One region of the Cloacibacterium sp. TD35 genome, then DNA from elsewhere that is predicted to be linked to it. Evidence: riboswitches for the same ligand, from Rfam matches in the RefSeq annotation. Region 1 holds a riboswitch; the other holds the start of a gene.
The links. Region 1 has a riboswitch for S-adenosylmethionine ahead of N7277_RS01470 (homocysteine S-methyltransferase family protein). Riboswitches for the same ligand answer to the same signal wherever they lie in the genome.
Positions count from the first base shown of each region.

Region 1 (7,961 bases):
TGTCTTCCTTAGAAAATCCACCGCACAAAATATGCGGAACTGCATCTACACCATATTTATTCTGAATGGCAGCACAAATTCCCACAGTTCCCGGTCTTTTTTTTACTACTCGTTTTTCCAGAAGTCCATCTTCACGCTCTACATATTCATATTCTTCACGATGGTACGTAACATCTATAAATGCAGGATTAAATTCCATCAATGGATCAATCGCATCAAATATTGACTGTATATTTTGACCTTTTAGAGGTGGCAAAATTTCAAAAGAAAAAAGTGTTTTTCCGTTTGCGTTTTGTATGTGTTCTGTAACTTTCATTTTCTCAATTCAAAGTTCAATATTTTAAATTTTAAGCTAAATTCGGGCTCAGCCATTTTCTCGCCAATTCTAAATCTATATTTTTTCTTTCTGCATAATCTTTTAGCTGGTCTTCTGTAATTTTTCCTACTCCGAAATATTTTGCTTTAGGATTGGCAAAATAATATCCAGAAACAGAAGCTGTAGGGAACATTGCCAAACTTTCTGTCAATTCTAATCCTATGTTTTCCTTCACTTTCAACACTTCCCAAATCGTGGTTTTTTCTAAATGGTCTGGACAAGCAGGGTAACCAGGAGCAGGACGAATTCCTACATATTTTTCAGAAATTAAATCTTCATTTTCTAGATGTTCATCACTAGAATAACCCCAAATTTCAGTTCTTACTTTTTTGTGTAAATATTCTGCAAAAGCTTCTGCTAATCGATCTGCCAATGCTTTTACCATAATCGCATTGTAATCATCATGCTCTGTTTCATATTTTTGTGCCAATTCATCGGTTCCAAAACCTGTAGTCACCGCAAAAGCACCAATGTAGTCTTGTTTCCCAGAATCTTTTGGAGCGATAAAATCACTCAAAGCCAAATATTCTTTGCCATCAGATTTTTTATGTTGTTGACGAAGCGTTCTAAATGTGAATATTTCCTCACCGTTTTTCAGTTCAATATCGTCTTGCTCATTAGAATTGGCAGGGAAAATTCCAAAAATTGCTTTTGCAGTTAATAATTTTTCCTCCACGATTTTCTTCAACATTTTTTGAGCATCTGCAAAAAGTTCCGCTGCGTGTTCTCCTACAATTTCGTCTTCTAAAATCTGAGGATACTTTCCAAACAAATCCCAACTTCTGAAAAACGGACTCCAATCGATGTAAGGAAGCAGTTCTTCTAAATTTTGATTTTCAATCAATTGAATACCTAAATTTTTAGGTTCAGAGATGGTCTCATTTTCCCAATCGATTTTGAATTTTTGATTTCTCGCTTCTTCTATCGAAATGTATTCTTTGTCAACCTGTCTGTTTAAAAATTTCTCACGAAAATCTGCATAATCTGCTTTTAGTTCAGAAATAAACGCTCCATTTCTACTGCTCAATAAAGAACTTACCACGCCAACTGCTCTAGAAGCATCATTTACATGAACCACAGCATTTTTATATTTTGGGTCTATTTTTACCGCAGTATGTGCCTTAGAAGTTGTAGCGCCACCAATCATCAATGGGAAATTGAGGTTTTGACGATCTAGTTCATTGGCAATATGTACCATTTCGTCTAAACTTGGCGTAATCAAACCGCTTAAACCAATAACGTCTACTTTTTCTTCAATGGCTGTTTGAATAATTTTTTCTGCAGGAACCATCACTCCTAAATCTATAATTTCGTAATTGTTACAGCCCAAAACCACACTCACAATATTTTTACCAATGTCGTGAACATCGCCTTTTACAGTAGCCATCAATACTTTTCCGTTGGCTTTTTGAGCTGAATCTTTCTCAGCTTCAATAAACGGTTGAAGATAAGCCACTGCTTTTTTCATAACTCTGGCAGACTTTACCACTTGAGGAAGAAACATTTTTCCACTTCCGAATAAATCTCCCACTACAGACATTCCCGTCATTAGATTTCCTTCGATAACATCCAAAGGTTTTGCTGAAATTTTTCGGGCTTCTTCTACATCTTCTTCAATAAAACGGTCAATTCCTTTTACCAAAGAATGAGTAATTCTGTCTTGCAAAGGCTGATTTCGCCATGCTAAATCTTCTACTTTTTCTTTTTTTACGGATTTATGTTTTTCAGAATAATCCAATAATCTTTCGGTAGCATCATCTCTTCTGTCTAGCATTACATCTTCTACCAGCTCCAACAAATCTTTAGGAATTTCGTCGTAAATTTCTAACATTGCAGGGTTTACGATTCCCATATTCATACCAGCTTTGATGGCGTGATAAAGGAAAACGGAATGCATCGCTTCTCTTACCGTATCATTTCCCCTAAATGAAAACGAAACGTTAGAAACACCACCAGAAACCGAAACGTAAGGTAGATTTTTGCGTACCCATTTTGTTGCATTGATGAAGTCCAAAGCATTTTTGCGATGCTCTTCCATTCCAGTTGCAACAGGGAAAATATTCAAATCGAAAATAATATCTTCGGCAGGGAATTTTACAATTTCCGTCAAAATTTGATAGCTTCTTTTGCAAATTTCTATTCTGCGTTCGTAATTATCAGCTTGCCCATTTTCGTCAAAAGCCATTACAACTACCGCAGCGCCATATCTTTTGATGGCTTTGGCTTGACGAATAAATTCTTCTTCGCCACCTTTTAAACTGATAGAATTGACTACACATTTCCCTTGAACTACTTGTAAACCAGCTTCTAAAATTTCCCATTTAGAAGAATCTATCATCATTGGAATTCTGGCAATGTCAGGTTCTGAGGCGATTAAATTCAAGAATTTAATCATGCAATATTTTCCGTCTAAAAGCCCATCATCAAAACAAATGTCTAAAATCTGTGCGCCTCCTTCTACTTGATGACGAGCAATATCTAGAGCTTCAGAAAATTTTTCTTCTTTAATCAATCTGAGAAATTTCTTAGAGCCTGCTACATTGGTTCTTTCTCCAATATTGATAAAATTGGATTCTGGAGTTATAATTAAAGGTTCTAGGCCCGAAAGTTTTAAATATTTCATATTTAACTAAAATAAAAATGTACCAATAAAACCATAGGTTTATACTGATACATTCATTTTTCTTGGTTGATAATTTTTAACAATTTTTGCGATTGCAGCAATGTGGTCAGGAGTTGTTCCGCAACAACCACCAACGATATTTACCAATCCTTTTTCTGCATATTCACGGATTTGTTCTGCCATAAATTCTGGTGACTCATCATATTGACCGAAAGCATTCGGTAAACCAGCATTTGGATAAGCAGAAATGAAAAATTCAGAATTATTAGAAATGGTTTCTAAATAAGGCGTCAATTGTTTCGCGCCTAGAGCACAATTAAATCCTACACTCAATAAATTAAGATGAGAGATAGAAATCAAAAATGCTTCTGCAGTTTGTCCGCTAAGCGTTCTTCCAGATGCATCTGTGATGGTGCCAGAAACCATAATTGGAATCTGAATTTTTCTTTCTTCTTGAATTTGGTCTATGGCAAAAAGTGCAGCTTTCGCATTTAAAGTATCAAAAATGGTTTCTACCAAAAGAATATCAGAACCGCCATCTAAAAGTGCTTCTGCTTGTTGTTTGTAAGCAATTCTTAACTCGTCAAAAGTAATTGCTCTGTAACCAGGATCATTTACATCTGGAGAAAGAGATGCTGTTTTATTAGTAGGGCCAATAGAACCAGCAACAAATCTAGGTTTATCTGGAGTTAAAGCTGTGAATTCATCACAAACTTTTCTCGCAATTTTTGCGGATTCATAATTCAGTTCATACACCAAATCTTCCATGTGGTAATCTGCCATTGCAATGGTAGTGGCAGAAAAGGTGTTGGTTTCTATGATGTCTGCACCAGCTTCTAAATATTTTCTGTGTACTGCTTCTATAGCATGAGGCTGAGTAAGAGAAAGTAAATCATTATTTCCCTTCAATGGAGATTCCCAATTTTTAAATCTCTCCCCACGATAATCTTCTTCCGTAAACTGATATCGCTGAAGCATAGTTCCCATAGCTCCGTCTAGAACAAGGATTCTTTGCTGTAAATTTTGATAAAGTATTTCGCTATTTTGCATTTCAATGTGATTAAAAAAAATGAAATGCTATCAAGAAAAGTTGAGGGAATCAACTGTTTTTATGTGTTATCTATCCCAAAAATGAGTAGAATGTAGCACCTTTTCTCGTTTCAGAAACGCGATAGGTTGCCAAGGTTTCACAGAGTCTAATCTCTCCACCTTTCTTGATAACATTTCGATTATATGAAAGAACAAATCTTTTGCAAAGCTATATCATTTTTTTCACAATAAGAAATTGTCATTGAAAAAATTAATCTAAATGAAATTTTATAGTTTTTATTTTTTTCTACCTTCGCATCATATTATTTTAAAAAATAATGGTTATGAATGCTGAAAAACAACGATTACTAGATATAAATTATAGAACTTGGGGACCATATGTAAGCAATAGACAGTGGGGAAACGTAAGAGAAGATTATTCCTTTGATGGAAATACTTGGGGAGCAACTGGTCATGATGACGCAGAAAGCAGAACTTACAGATGGGCAGAAGAAGGAATCGCGGGAATTTCTGATGACAAACAACGTTTGTGCTTCGCTTTTTCTTTTTGGAATAAAAAAGATAAAATGGTCAAAGAGCGTTTCTTTGGGTTGAGCAACCATCAAGGAAATCATGGTGAAGACATTAAAGAAATTTTCTATTATTTAGATAATACGCCTACTCATTCTTACATGAAAATGGTGTACAAATATCCGCAAAATGCCTTTCCTTACGAAGATTTAATCAAGACAAATGCAGAGCGAAGCAATAAGGAAACAGAATACGAAATTATAGATACGGGAGTTTTTGACCAAAATGAATATTTCGATATTTTTATAGAGTATGCCAAAATTCACCATGATGATATTTTAATCAGAGTTACCGTCACCAACCGAAATACAGAAAAAGCAACCTTGGTGATTTTGCCCACACTTTGGTACAGAAATAACTGGAGTTGGGGTTATGGTCAGTATAAACCTAATTTTACAACTCGCCATCGCGGACAGATAGAAATAAAACATGAGAGTTTAGGAATGAAAAAACTTTATTCTCGTGATAAATCAGTTAAAATTCTTTTCTGCGAAAATGAAACCAATACCGAAAAATTATTCGGAAAAAAATCTGAAAATAAATATTTTAAAGATGGAATTAATAATCATATTGTTCATCAGGAAGATACTGTAAATCCTAAAAAATTCGGAACGAAAGCTGCTTTTGTAATCGATATGGAATTAGAAGGTGGCGAAACCAAAACCTTTGATTTCAGAATGTCTCCTCATAAAATGGAGAATGCTTTTTTTGATTTTGATGAGGTTTTTGAATTAAGAAAAAAAGAATCAGATGAATTTTATTATGAAATTCAAAAAGATTTTACTTGTGAAGATGAAAAAAATGTTCAGCGCCAGGCTTTTGCAGGATTGCTTTGGAACAAACAATTTTATCATTATAAAGTTGGAAAATGGTTAAATGGAGACCCAAATTTCCCAGTGGAAAGAAATTTTGAGCATCATGTAAGAAACGTAGAATGGAAACATATGAATTGCAAAGACATTATTTCTATGCCAGATAAATGGGAATATCCTTGGTTTGCAACGTGGGACTTAGCCTTTCACTGCGTGAGTTTTAGCATTTTAGATCCAGATTTCGCCAAAAATCAATTGCAATTATTGACTAAAGAATGGTACATGCATCCTAACGGTCAGCTTCCAGCGTATGAATGGGATTTTTCAGATGTCAATCCGCCAGTTCACGCATGGAGCACCTTTAGAGTTTTTAAAATCGATGAAAAAATCAATGGAAAACCAGACATTCAATTTTTAGAAAGTGTTTTTCAGAAACTGTTGCTCAATTTTACTTGGTGGGTAAACCGAAAAGATAAAAACGGGAAAAATGTTTTCGGTGGAGGATTTTTAGGTCTTGATAACATTGGTGCTTTTGACCGAAATATGCAGTTTAAAAACGGAGAATATTTAGAACAAGCTGATGGAACTTCTTGGATGGCGATGTTTGCTCTGAATATGATGAGAATTTCTATGGAGTTGGCACTATATAATCCAGTTTATGAAGACATGGCGATTAAATTTTTTGAGCACTATCTCTACATTGCAGAAGCCATGGAAAATCTTGGTGAAGGAAAAAATGGACTTTGGAGCGAAGAAGACGGATTTTTTTATGACGTTTTGCAGCTTAACGACGGAACGGGAATTTCTTTAAAATTAAGAAGTATTGTAGGTCTCATTCCAATGTTTGCAGTAGAAGTGATAGAACACGAAATGCTTCAAAAACTGCCTAATTTTACCGAAAGAATGGATTGGATTCTGAAAAATAAACCTGAACTAGCCAAATTGGTTTCGCATTGGGATGTAGAAGGAAAAGGCAGGAAGCATCTTATGAGTATTTTGAGAAAAACGAGATTGACCAAAATTCTGAATAGAATGTTAGACGAAAAAGAATTTCTAAGTAAATTTGGAATTCGTTCGATGTCAAAAGTGTATGAAAAAAATCCGTTTCAGTTAGAAATTAATGGCATCAATCACGTTGTGCATTATATACCTGCGGAAAGTGATAGCCGTATGTTTGGCGGAAACAGTAACTGGAGAGGTCCGATTTGGTTCCCGATTAATTTTTTAATTGTAGAAAGTCTTCAGCGATTTCATTTTTACTATGACGAAAGTTTGAAAGTGGAGTTTCCTACGGGCAGCGGGAATTTCCAAAATCTAAATTATGTGGCAGATCATTTGAGTCAAAGATTGTGCAATATTTTCTTGCCAGACAAAAACGGAAATCGTGCTTTTAATGGGAACATTGATAAATTAAACCATGATGAACATTTCAAAAATTACATCATGTTCTACGAATATTTTCATGGAGATAATGGTCGTGGAGTAGGAGCTTCCCACCAAACTGGTTGGACTTCTACCGTTGCCAAATTATTGCATCCGAGATTGAAAAATTAAGTCTTTAAAATTTTAAGACCAATACTACAATTCAAGCAGTTTTTGTATGAGCATAAATGTTTATGATGATACAAAAACGCTTGGGTTTCTAATGCTGAACTAAATTTTACGTTCAGTTTTTTCCATGAAGAGATGATAGAATTTTTTTCTGGGTTCAGATTTTTGTAAAAGTCTAAAATTTGGTCTGTTTTTTCAGAGTTTATATTTTTAAAATATGTGTAAATAATAGGCAAAACTGCATTGATGAGAAGAATTTCTATGAAATCGTCAGACAATTTTTTCTCGATTTTTTCTTCTGAAGCTTTTTCGAACGTGTAATGATTTTCCCAAAATTCTGAAGTTTTTACTTTTTCAAAGAAGGATTTTATTTCTTCGGTGCTTTTTGCATGGATGATTTTAGAAAATAAATTTGGTTGAAGATGATACAGCATCGCCAACTGAGAAAGCCGAATCGTAGGAAAAGAAGGAGGCATTAACCGTAGAAATTTTAATGGAAAAGTTTGTTCTGAAATTTTAAATTTAGTTTTCAGGAATTCAAATTCTCTCTTCCATTTTTGATTTGTTTCGGTTTCTTTTTCTAATATATTTCCTTTCCCAAAAAGTAAACTTTCTAGCTGAAATTGATTTTGTGAAATTTTTTGAATGACTTTAAAATCAATATTTTGGGCGATTTGCTGGTAAATTTCCGCATTTACTTTTAATCCAAAACTATAGGCTAGTTTTTGAAATAAAACAGCTTCGTAATTATTTTTAGATTGAGACAAAAGAAGTTCAATTTCTATAGATTTTTCATCTAATTTTTTGAGTAAAGTCTCTTCTGAAAAAAGAAATGGAATTTTTTGAGCATCAAAAATTTTTTCACACAGAATAAACTGATATTGATTTTCTAAATTTTGATATTTTACAAGAATCTCCTCATTAATGTACTCTTTCAGTTCCAAAGTAGGGATTCCAGCTTCTTTGAGTTCTGTAATAT
Region 1 is NZ_CP104850.1:329,825-337,785, reverse strand. Features, by position in the region: gene metF (methylenetetrahydrofolate reductase [NAD(P)H]) at 1-316, opposite strand, end outside; gene metH (methionine synthase) at 348-2,999, opposite strand; gene N7277_RS01470 (homocysteine S-methyltransferase family protein) at 3,039-4,049, opposite strand; SAM riboswitch class I at 4,113-4,223, opposite strand; gene N7277_RS01465 (MGH1-like glycoside hydrolase domain-containing protein) at 4,373-6,985, shown strand; gene N7277_RS01460 (DUF2851 family protein) at 6,982-7,961, opposite strand, start outside.

Region 2 (7,961 bases), 660 kb from region 1:
TCTGTTTTAGGATTTGGCTTCGCAGTTTGATATCCTAAAGTATATTGATTATTTTCAGAATCATAAATGATATTACTTTTTCTCAAATTTTTATAATTTATAATAGGAATTATATCTTGTAAATAGTTGTTAATTTCTTGAAACTTAATTGTTGATTCCATAGAATTATTTTCACAAACAGAGCAATAGAAATTTTCACAAAAAAAATCTAAAATTTGTTGATTATCCAAAGTTTTATTTTCATAATTTTTTTGTATTGTTTTTAAATTTATTAAAAGTTCTTTTTTAATTTCAGACAGATTTTGTTGAGCTTGAAAAGAAAAGAAGCTTGAAAAAAATATTAGAAATAAAAGTCGTTTTTTCATTTTATATATAGTTTTGTAAATGTTTCAGCGAATGTTCGAATTCTATAAAGTGGCTTACATCATTATACTCAAATGTATAAAAATTTATAAAACAAATAAAAACGCTCAAAAATCAAAACCCTCCTGATTTTTTATAAAAATTTCTTTACTTCAAAACCTTTATTTATATTTGCTTTAAGCAGAAATTATTTATGAAGCTCAATATAAAAAACGAAACAGGCAGATTAAAATCAGTAGTGCTCGGTCAACCAAAATCTATTGGCCCAGTTCCTACTTTAGAAGAAAGTTATGATGCTAAATCATATTACTCCATAGAAAATGGCATTTATCCTAAAGAAGAAGACATCATCGCAGAAATGACTGCCTTCGAAAAAGTGCTCAAAAAATATGATGTGGAAGTTTTCAGACCGAATATTATCAAAGATTACAATCAGGTTTTTGCGAGAGATGTAGCCTTCGTTATCGAAGATAAAATGATTATCTCAAACGTAATCAAAGATAGAGCAGATGAACAAGAAGCCTATCGCAAAATTTTTGAAAAAGTAGAATGGCGCAAAATCATCAATCTACCCGAAACCGCTCATATAGAAGGAGGAGATGTAATTGTTTGGGATGATTTTCTCTTTGTGGGAACTTGTTTCTCCGAAGATTACAGAAATTATAAAACGGCCAGAACCAATGAATATGCTATAGAAATTCTGAAAGAATATTTCCCGAAAAAACGCATCATAGACCTTGACCTTAAGAAAAATGACAAGGTTCCGTATCAAGGTGTTTTGCACTTAGACTGCACGTTTAACCCTATCGGAAAAGACAAATGTATTATATACAAAGACGGGTTTGTAGACGAAAGTGATTACCAACTCATCATAGATATTTTCGGGGAAGAAAACTGTTTCCATATTACACCAGAAGAAATGTTCGAGATGAATCCTAATATTTTCTCTATTTCACCAGAAGTAGTGGTTTCAGACGAAACTTTTACCAGAATGAATGACTTTCTGAGAAATGAATGGGGTTTTACGGTAGAAGAAATTCCGTATCGTGAAATTTCTAAAATGGGCGGTTTGCTCAGATGTTCTACCATGCCTTTGGTTAGAGAATAATTAGATTATTTTGATCAAAATAAAAAGGACAACTTCATTTAGAGGTTGTCCTTTCGATTTAAAGAAATAAGAAATAAAAAATTATTGTAATGAAAACTTGATTTTTGTTTTTATAGCGTCTGAAGAATTCCCAATAAGCGCTTCGAAATCACCTGGTTCTGCTACCCAATCGTGTTTTACAGGGTCAAAGAAACTTAATGCAGATTTGTCAATCGTGATGGTTACTACTTTTTGTTCACCCGAATTTAAGTATATTTTTTCAAAACCTTTCAATTCTTTTAATGGTCTTGGCAAAGAAGATTTTACGTCTCTTATGTATAATTGTACTACTTCTGCACCTGCTTTTTTGCCTGTATTTTTTACTGGAATTGTAAAGGTGATAGTCTCATCTTCGGTAATAACGGCTTTGTCTGTTTTAGCTTGACCAATTTCGAAAGTGGTGTAACTTAATCCATGCCCGAAACTGAAAAGAGGTTTAATGTTCTTAGTGTCATGCCAACGGTAACCCACGAAAATTCCTTCGTTATATTTTATGTTGATAGGGTTTTGTTGGTCTTTTCCTTTTCCTTGTGCCAATTCTTCTTTGTTACCCGGATATTCTCCTAATTGATGAGCAGAATTGTCTTCTAATTTCACAGGGAAAGTGAATGGCAATTTACCAGAAGGATTAGCATCACCCGCTAAAACTGAAGCGATAGCATGACCGCTTTCTGAACCTAAATACCACGCTTGAACAATGCTAGAAACTTCTTTTACCCAAGGCATTTCTACAGCATTTCCTGAAACTAAAACTACGGTGAAATTTTTGTTCGCTTTCGCCAAAGCAGAAATTAATTCATCTTGATGATAAGGTAAGCCCATATCTTTTCTGTCATTTCCTTCACTGTCTTGGAAATCACTCTTATTAAGTCCACCCACGAAAATTACAAAGTCAGAATTTTTAGCGAGTTCTACCGCTTCTTTGGTTAATTCTGCTTGTGAACGATTGTCAGTAAGGTCTTTTCCTGTTTTTACACCATTATATTCTCCACCTACATCTCCTACATAACCTCTTGCATAAGCAACTTCTGCATCTTTCCCGAATCTTGCTTTAATGCCGTCTAAAGGTAAAGTTTCATATTTTACTTTTAATGAAGAAGAGCCACCGCCTACGGTCATCATTTTGATAGCGTTTTCACCAATTACAGCAATCTTTTTAGTTTTAGAAACATTAATTGGCAATACATTTTTTTGGTTTTTTAGCAATACAATTCCCTCTTCACCAATTTCCTTGGCAATTGCTCTGTGTTCTTCAGAAGCAATGTTTCCAAAAGGTTTGTTTTTATTCATAGTGGTCAAGAAAGCTAGTCTTAAGATTCTTCTCACTTTATCATCCAATTCTTTAGTTCCTACTTCACCAGATTTGATGAGTTTTAAATAAGGATGCGCTAAATAGTAATTATCATAAGCATTGCTAGTTCCTTCAGAAAGTCCATTCGTCCAGCTACCGAATTCCATGTCAAGCCCATTCATTATGGCTTGCTTGGTATCGTTTACAGCACCCCAGTCAGAAACAACAACTCCTTTGAAACCCCATTCTTTTTTTAGAATATCATTTAATAAGTATTGATTTTGACTAGAAAATTGATTTTTATACATATCATAAGCTCCCATTATAGACCAAGTGTTTCCCTCTTGTACAGCTGCTTTAAAAGCAGGCAAATAAATTTCGTACAGCGTTCTGTCGTCTATAATTACATTGCTGGTATGTCTGAATTGTTCTTGATTATTAAGTGCATAGTGTTTTACACAAGCTGCTACACCATTAGATTGAACTCCTTTAATGTAAGGAACCACCATTTTAGAAGATAAAAATGGGTCTTCTCCCATGTATTCAAAATTTCTACCGTTTAATGGAGTTCTGTATATGTTTACACCAGGGCCTAGTAAAATGTCTTTTTTTCTATAACGAGCTTCTTCTCCTAAAGCTTTTCCATAGTTCCATGACATTTTTTTATTCCAAGTTGCAGAAAGTGCAGTAAGCGCAGGATAAGCAATGATGGAGTCATTAGTCCAACCAGCTTGCTCCCATTCATCCCATTTTACTTCAGGACGAATTCCGTGCGGCCCATCAGTAGTCCAAAATTCTGGGATTCCTAATCTTGGGACTCCCGGTGAACTAAATTTTGACTGAGCATGAAGCATCGCTACTTTTTCTTCTAAAGTCATTTTAGAAAGCGCATCTTCTACTCTGACTTCTATAGGTTGCGAATCATCTAAATAAATAGCGGTCTTTTTTTCTTGTGCTTTTGCTTGAAAACTCATTAACGAGACTAAGCAAACAAGTGCAATTTTCTTGAACATAAGAATTATTTTTTGGTTCAGTAAAACTACAACTTTTTATTATTATCTCAAAATGAGATAATGTATTTTTCCTAAAACTTATTTGAAAATTTAATTTTCAACTTAAAATTTGCTAAATTCCTTATAAATGAGAAGGTTATAATATTTTGAAAAAATAAAAAAATATTTTTTGTTCTAAAAATTTGTTTTTCTATAAAACTTGTCTTTATATTTGCAACACGAAAAACGTTCTTTTATACATGCAACTTATTAAGAAAGGTGGAGGGAATTGACCCTGCGAAACCTTGGCAACCTGCTAACAGAAATGAAAGTAAGGTGCCAAATTCAACCCCGATAATCGGGAAAGATAAGTCTGAAATCAGTTTAAAATAGTCATACACTATATCAAAAACTCTTTCGACTTGTCGGAAGAGTTTTTTTATGCTCTTTCGTCAAGAATTTTCTGCAAATAAGTTGCTCTAATATTTAACAATTAAAAATTATTAAAAAAATGAGCAATTTAAAATTTGAAACGCTTCAACTTCATGCTGGTCAAGAAATCGACCCAACTACCAATTCTAGAGCGGTTCCGCTTTACCAAACTTCATCTTATACTTTTAACAGTGCAGAACATGCTGCCAATCTTTTTGGTTTAAAAGAATTTGGGAATATCTACACCAGACTCATGAATCCTACCACAGATGTTTTCGAAAAACGTGTGGCTGCACTTCACGGTGGAGTAGCTGCTTTGGCTACCGCTTCTGGTCACGCTGCACAATTTTTGGCAATTACTAATATTTTACAAGCAGGAGACAATTTCGTGAGTTCGCCTTATTTATACGGAGGAAGTTATAATCAGTTCAAAGTTTCTTTCAAAAAATTAGGCATCGAAGCACAATTTGCTAAAGACGATGCTCCAGAAAGTTTTGAAGAACTCATTAACGAAAATACCAAAGCAATTTATTTAGAAACCATAGGAAATCCTACGTTGAACGTTGCGGATTTTGATGCAATCTCAGCTGTAGCTAAAAAACATAATATTCCATTAATCGTAGACAATACTTTTGGAGCAGGTGGTTATCTCTTCAGACCGATTGAACATGGCGCAAATGTAGTGGTAGAATCTGCGACCAAATGGATTGGCGGTCACGGAACTTCTATTGGCGGAATCATTATAGATGGAGGAAATTTTGATTGGGGAAATGGTAAGTTTTCACAGTTTTCTGAACCTTCGGACAGTTATCATGGTTTGGTTTTCTCAGATGTTTTTGGAGTAAATGGACCTTTTGGAAATATTGCTTTTGCTATTAAAGCTAGAGTAGAAGGTCTTAGAGATTTCGGACCTACAATTTCTCCATTCAATTCATTTTTATTGCTACAAGGTTTAGAAACATTATCACTAAGAGTAGACAGAACCGTAGAAAATGCTCAGAAATTAGCGGAGTTTTTAGAAAATCATCCGAAAGTAGAAAAAGTATTGTATCCAGGTTTGCCAAGTTTCCCAGATTATGAAAATGCTAAAAAATATTTGAAAAAAGGTTTCGGGGGAGTGCTTAATTTTGAAATCAAAGGAGGAAAAGAAGCAGCGGTAAAATTTATTGATAATTTACAATTGGTTTCACACTTAGCAAACGTAGGAGATTCTAAAACGCTTATCATCAATCCAGCTTCTACCACACACGAGCAGCTCTCAGATGAAGAAAGACTGAAAGCAGGAATTACTCCAGGGCAAATTAGATTAAGCGTGGGAATAGAACATATAGATGATATTATCGCAGATTTAGAGCAGTCATTTTCTAAAATTTAACTTACAGATTTTTGCTAAAACCTTAGATTTTGAAAAAATTAGAAGTCGGAAATTTTCTACTCGAAAGTGGAACAGAAATACAAAATGTAGAAATTGCTTATCATATTTTTGGTGAATTATCCCCAGAAAAAAAAGTGATTTGGGTTTGTCATGCCTTAACTGCAAATTCAGATGCGCAAGATTGGTGGCCTAATTTCATTGGCGAAAATTTAACCTTAGACACCGAAAAATATACCATAGTTTGTGCCAATATTTTAGGTTCTTGTTACGGAACGAGTTTCCAAAAACAAGAAAAACTTCCATTAATCACCATTCGTGATATGGTAAAACTTCACCAAGAGTTAGCAAAATTTTTACAAATTTCTGAAATAGAATTGCTTCTAGGAGGTTCTCTCGGCGGAATGCAATGTTTAGAGTGGGCGATTGCAGAACCAGATTTTATTAAAAAATTATTTGTAATTGCTACCAATGCAAAGCATTCTGCGTGGGGAATTGCTTTTAATGAAGTACAAAGAATGGCGCTGGAATTAGGTGAAAACGGAATAGATGCAGCAAGAGCTATTGCCATGCTTTCGTACAGAAACTATGCTACTTTTGAATCTACTCAAACTGATGAAGAAGAAAAATTAGAACAATATAGAGCAGCTTCTTATCAAAGGTATCAAGGCGAAAAACTCAGAAAAAGATTTTCTAAAGAAAGTTATTTCATGCTTTCTAAAGCTATGGATTCTCACCATTTGGGAAGGGGAAGAAATTCAGTGGAAAATGCTTTGAACCAAATTACCGCTGAAACTTTGGTGATTGGGATAGACAGTGATATTCTTTTCCCTGTTTCGGAGCAAAAATTTATAGCTGAACATATAAAAAACGCAAAGCTAGAAGTTATTTCTTCACTCTATGGTCATGATGGATTTTTAATCGAAACCGAGAAAATTTCAACATTGCTTAAAAAGCATTTCAACTTATAAGAAAGCAAGATAGATGATTTTAAAAAAATTAAAATTAAAAAAATGAGCAAAAAATTAACGATAGGATTGTTTGGTTATGGAGTGGTAGGAACTGGTCTTTATGACGTCTTACACAAGAGTAAAACGGTAGATGCCACCATCAAAAAAATTGTGGTAAAGCATAAAGATAAGCCTAGAAATATTTCGCCGGAGCATTTTCATTATGATAAAAACGAAATCCTGCAAGACGAAGAAATTAATCTAGTAGTAGAATTGATAGATGATGCAGATGCAGCTTTTGAAATTGTGAAAACCGCTTTAGAAAAAGGGAAAGCAGTGGTTTCGGCGAACAAAAAAATGATTGCAGAACATTTCGAAGAATTGTATGAACTGCAAAAAAAGCATCAGGTTCCTTTCCTGTATGAAGCGGCAGTTTGTGGCAGTATCCCGATTATCAGAAATTTAGAAGAGTATTATAATAATGACTTTCTGCAATCCATTCAAGGAATTGTAAATGGTTCTACCAATTATATTTTGACCAAAACTTTCCAAGATAATTTAAGCTATGAAGAAGCATTGAAAGAAGCCCAAGAAAAAGGCTATGCAGAGAGCAGTCCTATTTTGGATACAGGTGGTTTTGATGCACGTTCTAAACTTCAAATTCTATTGACGCATTCTTTCGGAATTACAACAAAACCAGAAGAAGTTTTCAATGTAGGAATTCAGAATTTGGGAGATTTAGAGCTCAAATATGCCAAAGAAAAAAATCTACAGATTAAATTATTGGCATACGCTCAAAAAAGAAATGAAGAAGAAGTCATCGCACTCGTGATTCCTAAATTTGTAAAATCTACCGATACTTTTTCTACAGTGAGTGATGTTTTTAATGGAGTAAAAGTGCAAACCGCTTTTGCTGATAAGCAATTTTTCTATGGAAGAGGTGCGGGTTCATTGCCTACTGCAAGTGCAGTTTTGTCTGATATTTCTGCGATTGCTTATGATTACAGATATGAATATAAGAAAATTGCCAACTCAGAAAATCTGAAACTGGCTCAAGATTTTCCTTTGAAAGTATTATTTAGACATAAAGCCAAAGACAGCAAAAATTTTGAAAATTATTTTGAAGAAATCGAAGAGTTTTATGGCAATAGAGAAGATGCTTATTTCGTAGGAAGCATTCGTTTTCAGCAACTAAAAGACCTTTTCACAAAGCATCAAGATGAGGTGTCATTTGTGTTGATTGATATTTTATAATTATTAACTTGTTTTTTCCTTAAGCGTTGTTTTTCTCTGAAAAATGACGCTTTATTTTTTGTATAAAGGACATTATTGCGTCTCAAAATCGTAATTTATGGTTCAGAAATTATAAATTTTATGATTGGTTTTTGGTACGGGTAATTATTTTATTAGATTT
Region 2 is NZ_CP104850.1:990,713-998,673, forward strand. Features, by position in the region: gene N7277_RS04535 (hypothetical protein) at 1-365, opposite strand, end outside; gene N7277_RS04540 (dimethylarginine dimethylaminohydrolase family protein) at 557-1,471, shown strand; gene N7277_RS04545 (glycoside hydrolase family 3 C-terminal domain-containing protein) at 1,553-3,814, opposite strand; SAM riboswitch class I at 4,058-4,167, shown strand; gene N7277_RS04550 (O-acetylhomoserine aminocarboxypropyltransferase/cysteine synthase family protein) at 4,305-5,600, shown strand; gene N7277_RS04555 (homoserine O-acetyltransferase family protein) at 5,630-6,568, shown strand; gene N7277_RS04560 (homoserine dehydrogenase) at 6,611-7,801, shown strand; gene N7277_RS04565 (hypothetical protein) at 7,926-7,961, shown strand, end outside.
Region 2: linked by a shared signal. The riboswitch ahead of N7277_RS04550 (O-acetylhomoserine aminocarboxypropyltransferase/cysteine synthase family protein) and the one ahead of N7277_RS01470 (homocysteine S-methyltransferase family protein) in region 1 are both predicted to bind S-adenosylmethionine.